2 linked regions of the Kineococcus endophyticus genome follow. The protein of the gene in region 1 interacts with the protein of each later gene in a pairwise test. Links are inferred from orthologs where the notes say so. Each region holds a gene or a part of one and is shown on either strand. Other genes may lie near its edges.

Region 1 (5,131 bases):
CGAACTCGCCGAGCCACTCGCGCAGGTCCGAGCCGATGTCGGCGCGCTCGCTGGCGAGGCGCACGACGGCCTTGATGTAGTCGAGCTTGTCGCCGGTGTCGTACCGGCGGCCGCGGAACACGACGCCGTGGACGCCGTACCCGGGGCCGTCGCCCTGGGCGAGGACCTGCAGGGCGTCGGTCAGCTGGATCTCCCCGCCCTTGCCGGGCGGGGTGTCGCGCAGCACGGCGAAGACGGCCGGGTCGAGCAGGTAGCGGCCGATGATGGCGAGGTTGCTCGGGGCCTCCTCGCGCTTGGGCTTCTCCACCAGGCCCGAGACCTTGACGACGTCGGTCGTGCCGGTCGGCTCGGCCACGGCGCAGCCGTAGAGGTGGATCTGGTCCTCGGGGACCTCCATGAAGGCCACGACGCTGCCGCCGTGCTCCTCGCGCACCTTGATCATGACGTCGAGCAGGGGGTCGCGGGAGTCGACGATGTCGTCGCCGAGCAGGACGACGAACGGTTCGTCGCCGACGTGCTGCTCGGCCACGGCCACGGCGTGCCCGAGGCCCTTGGGGTCGCCCTGGCGGACGTAGTGCACCTGGGCGAGGTCGGTGGACTCCTGGACGCGGGCCAGCTTGGCCGAGTCGCCCTTCTTCTCCAGCCCGACCTCGAGCTCGACGTTGCGGTCGAAGTGGTCCTCGAGGGAGCGCTTGTTGCGCCCGGTGATCATCAGGACGTCGGTGAGCCCGGCGCGGACGGCCTCCTCGACGATGTACTGGATGGCCGGGGTGTCCACCACCGGCAGCATCTCCTTGGGCATCGCCTTCGTGGCCGGCAGGAAGCGGGTTCCCTGACCGGCGGCGGGGATCACGGCCTTGCGCACCGTGCGGCCGGGACGCTCGTCGCGTTCAGTCATGGGCGGAGGCTACCGCCCGTCGAGGGGCGGCCACTGCCTGCAGCCACGATGCGCCGACGGGGTGGCCCGGTCGACCCCTTCCGGAACCCCGTCGCAGGAGGCAGACTCGACGGGAGCGGACCGGGACCGGAACCCCCGAGCGCGTCCGCCCGAACCAGGAGCGGCCGTGCCCACACCCGACACCGTCCTCGACGCCGGCTCGCCGTCCGACCCGGCATCCGCCACGGGGGACCTCTCCGTCCGGCGGGACCTGTCCGTGGAACCGGACGTCCTCGCCGTCGACGCCCGCAAACGTGCTCTGCGGCACGACATCAGGGCGGCCCGTCGCGCAGTGCCACCCGAGGACGCCGCCGCGGTCGACGCCGCCGTCGCCCGGGTCCTGCTCGACTGCCCGCTGCTGGGGGGCGCCAGCCGCGTGGCCGCCTACACGTCCCTGCCCGGGGAGCCCGGCACCCGCGCGTCGCTGGCCGAGCTGCGCCGCCGCGACGTCGAGGTGCTGCTGCCCGTGCTCCTGCCCGACGGCGACCTGGACTGGGAGCTGCGACCGGCCGGCGCCACCCCGGGGCACCTGGGCGTGCACGCGATCGCGAGCGCCGACCTGGTCGTCGTGCCCGCCCTGGCCGTCGACACCGCCGGCCGCCGGCTGGGCCAGGGCGGCGGCAGCTACGACCGCGCGCTGCGCCGGGTCCCCGCGCGGGTCCCCGTCGTCGCCGTCGTGCACGACGAGGAGCTGCTCGACGCAGCGGTCAGCCCGCTGCCCGCCCTCCCCCACGACCAGCTCGTCCAGGCCGTCGTGACGCCGACGCGCTGGCTCTGGCTCGCGACCTGACGCGCCCTCCGCTGCCCTCCCGGGGGTGGGCTCGTCGTCACGACCGACTCACTCGTCGAGCCGGGTGCTGGAGCCGGCGCGCAGCGCCGGACAACGAGCCACCCGGCGGGACCGGGCGAGGTCGCGCAGCGCGACGTTGGCGGCGTGGAACCCGCACATCCCGTGCACCCCGCCGCCGGGCGGCGTGGCGGCCGAGCACAGGTACGTCCCGGGCAGCGGGACGCGGTAGGGCGAGAGCCCGACGACGGGCCGGAAGAGCTGCTGCCGCAACGTGAGCGCTCCCCCGCCGACGTCCCCGCCGACGAGGTTGGCGTCCCACTCCTCCAGCTGCGCCGGGCTCGTCTCGACGCGTCCGACGATCCGGTCGCGGAACCCCGGCGCGAACCGCTCGACCTGACGGTCCACCCGTTCCCCGACGTGGGGGTCGGCCGAGCCCTGGGGGGTGTGGGCGTAGGCCCAGACGACGCGCTGCCCGCCGGGTGCGCGGCCGGGGTCGGCGGCGTCCTGCTGGGCGAGGAGGACGAACGGGCGGTCCGGGTGGCGACCGGCGACGACGTCGGCCTCGGCGGTGGCGACCTCGCGGGCCGTCCCCCCGAGGTGCACGGTGACGGCGTCGGCCAGCCGCGGGTCGCGCCACGGGACGGGCCCGTCGAGGAGGTAGTCGACCTTGTGCGCGCCGGGGCCGTAGCTCCAGCGCCGCAGCCCCTCGGCGTAGCGCGCGGGCAGCCGGTCGGCGCCGAGCGCGAGGAGCTGGCGGGGCGTGACGTCGAGCAGGGTGACGTCGGCGGGAGGCAGGTCGGCGAGCGAGCGGACGGTGTGACCCGTCTCGACGCGACCGCCGTTCTCGGTCAGGACCCCGTGCAGCGCACGGGTGATGGCGCCGGAGCCGCCCTCGGGGACGGGCCACCCCGTGGCGTGGGCGGCGGCGCCGAACAGCGCACCGAACGCGGACGTGAGCACCTGCGTGTGCGGCTGCAGGGCGTGGGCGGCCATGCCCGCGAACAGCGCCCGCGCGGGTTCCTCGCGGAACACCGTCCGCACGAAGGCGGCCGCCGGCCAGGCCGCCCGCGCCCCGAAGAGGCCGAGGGCCAGCGGGGAGGACGGCACCCGCAGCAACGGGCCCAGGACGTCGGGGACGAGCTCCTCCCACCGTGCCACGGGCCCGGCGAAGAGCGCGTGCCAGGCCCGGCCGTCCCGCCCGAGCCCCTCGGCGGCCTCCTCGAGGTCGTGCGGGAGCACGGCGGCCGGTCCGTCGTCGAGGGGGTGGCCGACGGGGTAGCGCCCGTGCCGCCAGCGCAGCCCGTGCCGTTCCAGCGGGAGGTCGCGGAAGAAGGGGCTCGCGACCGCGAACGGGTGGACCGCCGACCCCAGGTCGGTCACGACCCCCGGGCCGAGGAGTTCGGCGTCGGTGCAGGCCCCGCCCACCCGGTCGCGGGCCTCCAGGACGGTGACCTCGAGACCGGCACGGGCCAGGACGACGGCGGCGGACAACCCGTTGGGGCCCGAGCCGACGACGGTCGCGGTGCCCCTCACGAGCGGGGGCCGGAGGCGGACGGGCGCGGTTCTCCCAGGAGCACGTGAGCACCGTAGTCCGCGCGTTACGGTTCGGCATGACCCTGGAGGAGTTCAGCCGCGTGCTGCTGCTGGCCTCCGGAGTCCTGCTGCTCGCGGTGCTCGCCGTGCGCCTGTCGGCCCGGACCGGACTGCCCTCCCTGCTGCTCTACCTGGCCCTCGGTCTCGTCCTGGGCGAGGACGGGCTGGGCATCCCCTTCGGGGACGCGGAGATCGCGCAGGTCCTCGGGTACGGGGCGCTCGTCCTCATCCTGGCCGAGGGCGGTCTGACGACCCGGTGGGACGCGATCAAGGGCGTGCTGGCCCCGGCCTCCGTCCTGGCCACCGTCGGCACGACCGTCTCGATCGGCGTCGTGGGCGTCGGCGCGCACCTGCTGCTGCAGACGAGCTGGCCGGTGTCCTTCCTCCTGGGCGCGGTCGTCTCCTCCACCGACGCGGCCGCGGTGTTCTCGGTGCTGCGCTCGGTGCCGCTGCCGCAGCGGTTGTCCGGGGTGCTGGAGGCCGAGTCGGGCCTCAACGACGCCCCCGTGGTCATCGCGGTCATCGCACTCACGGAGGTCGCCGCCGGGCACTCCGACCACGCGTGGTGGTTCTACCTGGCCGAGGCGGTGTTCGAACTCGGGCTCGGCACGGTCGTCGGGGTCGGCGTCGGGGCCGCAGGGGCCTTCCTGCTGCGCCGCAGCGCGTTGCCGAGTTCCGGGCTCTACCCGGTCGCGGTGCTGGCGCTGGCCGTGGGGGCCTTCGCGGTGGCCGACGTCCTGCACGCCTCGGGGTTCCTCGCGACGTACCTGTGCGGGCTCGTCCTCGGGAACGCGCGGTTGCCGCACCGGCACGCGACGCGGGGTTTCGCCGAGGCGTTCGGCTGGCTCGCCCAGATCGGCCTGTTCGTCATGCTCGGGCTGCTGGCGAACCCCTCCCGGCTGCCGTCGGCGGTCTTCGACGCGCTGCTGCTCGGTCTCGTGCTCACCCTCCTGGCCCGGCCGGTCTCGGTCGTCCTCTCCCTCGCGGGGTTCCGGCTGCCGCGGCCGGACCTGGCGTTCCTGTCGTGGGCGGGATTGCGCGGCGCCGTGCCGGTCGTGCTGGCCACGGTGCCGGTGGTGGCGGGGATCGACGGCTCGGAGCGGCTCTTCGACATCGTGCTCGTCCTAGTCGTCGTCTTCACGCTCGTGCAGGCGCCGACCCTGGCCCCGCTGGCCCGCACGCTGGGGCTCGTGACGGCAGCGCCGACGACCGACCTGGACGTCGAGGTGTCCCCGCTGGGCACGCTGTCGGCGGACGTCGTGCAGGTGCGGGTGGGTCCGCGGTCCCGGCTGCACGGGGTGGAGGTGTTCGAGCTGCGGCTGCCGCGCGGGGCCAACGTGAGCCTCGTGGCGCGCGACGGGGCGACGTTCGTGCCGCAGCCGCGGACGGTCCTGCGCCACGGCGACGACCTGCTCGTCGTGACGGGCACGGCCGAGCGCCGGCAGGTCGAGGAGCGGCTGCAGGCCGTCAGCCGGGACGGCAAGCTCGCGGGCTGGCGCCAGGCCTGACCCCAAGCACCTACGGTGAGTCCATGCGCCGTCGCACCGTGTTGTCGTTCGCCGCGGTGTCGGTGGCGGGGCTCGTGCCCCTGCGGACCGCGGCGCGGGCGGAGGCGGCGGAGGCGGCGCGGGCCCTCGCCCCTGGCGTCACCCTCGAACGCTCCACCTCGGCCGGACCCGTCCGCCAGGTGCTCGTGCGCCTGGCCGCCGGGGCGTCCACGCGGCCGGTCCTGCTCCAGCAGACGCTGAGCTCGCCGCGGACACCGGCCGAGCTGGCCTCCGCGGCCGGTGCGGTCGCGGCCGTCAACGGCG
Region 2 (3,743 bases), on another replicon or contig:
GCGGCTCTTCGCCGGCTACCTCGAGTTCTACGAGTGCCCCCGCGAGCCCGCCGAGGTGACCGCGTACCTGTCGGCACGCATGGGCAACGGGGACAGCGTCGTCCTGCTCGCCGAGGCGGGCGGTCGGGCCGTGGGGTTCGCCCAGTGCTACCCGACGTGGGCCTCCCTGGAGCTGGCTCCCGCCTGGGTCCTGTACGACCTCTTCGTCGACCCGGCCGCCCGCGGTCTCGGCGCCGGGCGGACGCTGCTGCGCGCCGTCGCCGACCACGCGCGTGCGGCGGGCGCGACGACCGCTGTCCTGGAGACCGCGCACACCAACACCACCGCGCAGGCCCTCTACGAGAGCGAGGGCTGGGTGCGCGACACCACCTACCGGACGTACGCCCTGACCCTCTGACCGCGCCCGCCGCGGGCGGAAGGCGTGCTCTCCGCCCCGCGACCGCCCCCTCAAGGGGCGGAAAGAGTGTTTTCCGCCCCCGGCGTGGCGGGGGCGGGGGCGGAGGGCGTGCTCTCCGCCGGGGGAGGAGGGGTCAGGCGTCCTCGCCGCGCGCGGTGGCGAGGTCGTGGGCGGCGATGTCGACGGCCTCCTCCGCGCGGCGGGCGGCGTCGACGAGGCCCGCCAGCGCGGAGCCGTCGGGCAGGCGCGCCGTCCGGCCGGCGTAGGCCTTCGACAACGACCGCGCTTCGGCGGCGAGCTCGGCGAGGACCTGCGCGGCCTCGTCGCGGGCGGCGCGCAGCGCCTCCTCCTGGGCGGCGGTGTCCTCGCGGTCGTGATGCACCCCGACATCCTGGCGCACCCCGCGCGCGGGGTGTCCGATGCGTGCAAGACAGGAGACGCCCGGCCGCGGGACCCTCGGACGCATGACCGACCCCCAGTCCTCGCCTCGGCCCACGCCCCGCCTCGACCTCGTCGGCCTCGTCGTCGCCGACATGGCCGCCTCGCTGGCCTTCTACCGCCGCCTCGGCCTCGACCTGCCCGCCGACGCCGACGGGGCCCCGCACGTCGAGACGACGTTGCCCGGTGGCCTGCGCCTGGCGTGGGACACCGAGGAGACGATCCGGTCCTTCGACCCGTCGTACACGCGGGAGGCGGCGGGCAACCGGACCAGCCTGGCCTTCCTCTGCGCGGACCCCGCCGCCGTCGACGCGCTGTTCGCCGAGCTCACCGCGGCGGGAGCACCCGTGCACCTCGCGCCGTTCGACGCGGTGTGGGGACAGCGCTACGCGACGGTGCTCGACCCCGACGGCGGGTCGGTCGACCTGTTCGCGCCGCTGCCGGGCTGAACGGCACCGGGCGTCGTCCCGGCGAAGCGGCGCACCTCCCGCGTCAGGTGCGCCTGGTCGGTGAACCCCAGGTCCGCGGCGACCTGCACGGGGGCGGTGCCCGCCCGCAGTCCCGCCAGTGCCCGCCGGAAGCGCAGGACGCGGGCCAGCGTCTGCGGGGAGTAGCCGAACGCCGCGAGGCTGCGGCGGTGCAGCGTCCGCTCGCTGACGTCGAGGTCGACCGCCACCCGTGCCACGGGCAGTCCAGCGGCGAGCGCGCCGACCGCGTGCCGCAGCGACTCCTCGCGCGCCGGCCCGTCGCCGGCCACGGCCTCCAGGACCGTTCCCGGAGTCGGGCTCGCCGCCACCAGCGCGGTGAGGCGGCGCACGCGGGCGGCGTCCCAGAGGTCCGCCAGGTCGACGCGGCGGTCCCGCAGCACGTCGGCCGGGACGCCCAGCACAGCGGGCGCGTGGCCCGGGGCGAAGCGCAGGCCCGTCCAGCGGACCCCGGCCGCCGGCCCACCGGGCTCGTCGGTGGGCTGGGGGCCGGTGTCGGGCCCGGCGACGAGCAGCCGTCCGGTGTCGCTGCGCCACAGCAGGTCCATGCACCCGTCCGGCAGCACGGGGCCCGTGGGCGCGCCGGTCGACGCGCTCGTCCAGACGACGGCGCCCGGCACCGACGACGCGCGCTCGCGGTAGCCCGTCCGGTCCACGCCCCCAGTCCACACCTGGACGCCGCCGCCCGTCCCGCTAGGGTCGTCGGCGTGACCGAACCCACCACCCAGCGCACCCTCGTCCTCGTCAAGCCCGACGGCGTCCGGCGCAACCTGTCGGGGGAGGTCCTGCGCCGCATCGAGGCCAAGGGCTACACCCTCGTCGCCGTCGAGCTGCGCACCGCGACGCGCGAGCTGCTCGCCGGCCACTACGCCGAGCACGAGGGCAAGCCGTTCTACGAGCCCCTCGTCGAGTTCATGCTGTCCGGGCCCGTCCTCGCGGCCGTCGTCGAGGGCCACCGCGTCATCGAGGGCTTCCGCTCGCTCGCCGGCACGACCGACCCGACGACGGCCGCGCCGGGCACGATCCGCGGCGACCTGGGCCGCGACTGGGGCCTGAAGGTCCAGCAGAACCTCGTCCACGGTTCGGACTCCGAGGAGTCCGCGGCCCGCGAGATCGGGTTGTGGTTCCCCAACCTCTGACCCACCGATGAGTTCTGCGGCAGGCTGAGGTCGGGAAGGGCAGGAGGGCCGGCCCGTCGGCCCCGGACCGCTGAGGAGCTCACCGTGCGCATGGCCTTCATCAACCTGCCGGTCGCCGACAAGGAGGTCTCCAAGGCCTTCTTCACCGCGCTCGGCTTCAGCGTCAACCCGCAGTTCGAGGACGAGACCACGGCGTGCGTCGTGCTCGAGGAGAACATCATCGTCCTCGTCCACGAGCCGGAGAAGTGGAAGCAGTTCCTCCACACCGACGCCGCCCCGAAGGGCTCGAACGAGGTCATGGTCGCGCTGTCGTGCGCCGACCGCGCCGAGTGCGACGACCTCAAGGCGAAGGCCCTCGCCAACGGCGGCGCCGAGTACGCGCCCACGATGGACTTCGGCTGGATGTACGGGACGAGCTTCCTCGACCCCGACGGCCACATCTGGGAGACGAGCTGGATGGACGTCGCCGCGGCCGCCGAGGCCGGCGGCGTCAACCCCGCCTGAACCGTCGCCGCCCGGCGGTCGGGGGCCGCGTTGCCTCCCCGAGGTCGATCATCGACCCCGGGGAGGCAACGAGGACGAACCGCGACAGCGCAGGTGGGACGGAGCGTCAGCGCGACTGCACGTACTGCGCCCACGCCGTCTCGACGGCGGACAGGGCGGTCTCGTCCTGCAGCGACGTGACGTCCCCGCCGCCGCGACCGGCGGTCATGTCGGCCATCAACCGGCGCATGATCTTGCCCGACCGCGTCTTGGGCAGGTCCGGGACGACGACGACGTCACGGGGTTTGGCGACAGGACCGATCTGCTGGGCGACGTGCTCGCGCAGTTCCGCGGCCACCTCCGACGACCCGTCGCCGCGCAGGATGACGAACGCCACGATCCGCTGGCCCGTCGTCGCGTCGGGCGCGCCGACGACGGCGGCCTCGGCCACCCGCGGGTGCGAGACGAGGGCGGACTCGAGTTCGATGCTCGACAACCGGTGCCCGGAGACGTTGAGGACGTCGTCGATCCGGCCGCCGATCCAGACGTACCCGTCGGCGTCCTTCGTCGCGGCGTCACCGGCGAGGTAGAAGCCCTGCGCCGCGTACGGTTCCCAGTAGCTCGTGACGAACCGCGCGTGGTCGCGCCAGACGGTGCGCGCCATGCCGGGCCAGGGCTTCGTGATGACGAGGACCCCCTGCTCGCCCGGCGCCACCTCGTTCCCCGCCTCGTCGACGACCGTGGCGGACAACCCCGGCAGCGGGACGGTGCCCGACCCGGGTTTCAGTGGCGTCACCCCCG

The links. The genes of interacting proteins can lie anywhere in the genome.
Region 2: the proteins of AB1207_RS14290 (region 1) and ndk interact in binary tests that used the Escherichia coli proteins (3 or more experiments, as listed by UniProt). The link is inferred for Kineococcus endophyticus from one-to-one orthologs.

Annotation. Positions count from the first base shown.
Region 1 is NZ_JBFNQN010000009.1:150,959-156,089, forward strand. What follows is about bases 1-2,895. They hold AB1207_RS14290 (5-formyltetrahydrofolate cyclo-ligase), read left to right. Parts: upstream 1-1,064; coding sequence 1,065-1,727; downstream 1,728-2,895. Other genes in these bases: galU (UTP--glucose-1-phosphate uridylyltransferase GalU), read right to left, coding at 1-898; AB1207_RS14295 (phytoene desaturase family protein), read right to left, coding at 1,776-2,895. In the rest of the region: more of AB1207_RS14295, read right to left, coding at 2,896-3,260; AB1207_RS14300 (potassium/proton antiporter), read left to right, coding at 3,305-4,828; AB1207_RS14305 (phosphodiester glycosidase family protein), read left to right, coding at 4,852-5,131. UniProt on the Escherichia coli protein: Involved in the removal of 5-formyltetrahydrofolate.
Region 2 is NZ_JBFNQN010000001.1:12,438-16,180, forward strand. Bases 989-3,743 are described here. They hold ndk (nucleoside-diphosphate kinase), read left to right. Parts: upstream 989-2,027; coding sequence 2,028-2,459; downstream 2,460-3,743. Other genes in these bases: AB1207_RS00065 (VOC family protein), read left to right, coding at 989-1,284; AB1207_RS00070 (helix-turn-helix domain-containing protein), read right to left, coding at 1,221-1,976; AB1207_RS00080 (VOC family protein), read left to right, coding at 2,550-2,963; acs (acetate--CoA ligase), read right to left, coding at 3,070-3,743. Also shown: AB1207_RS00055 (GNAT family N-acetyltransferase), read left to right, coding at 1-397; AB1207_RS00060 (hypothetical protein), read right to left, coding at 531-779; more of AB1207_RS00065, read left to right, coding at 862-988. UniProt on the Escherichia coli protein: Major role in the synthesis of nucleoside triphosphates other than ATP. The ATP gamma phosphate is transferred to the NDP beta phosphate via a ping-pong mechanism, using a phosphorylated active-site intermediate.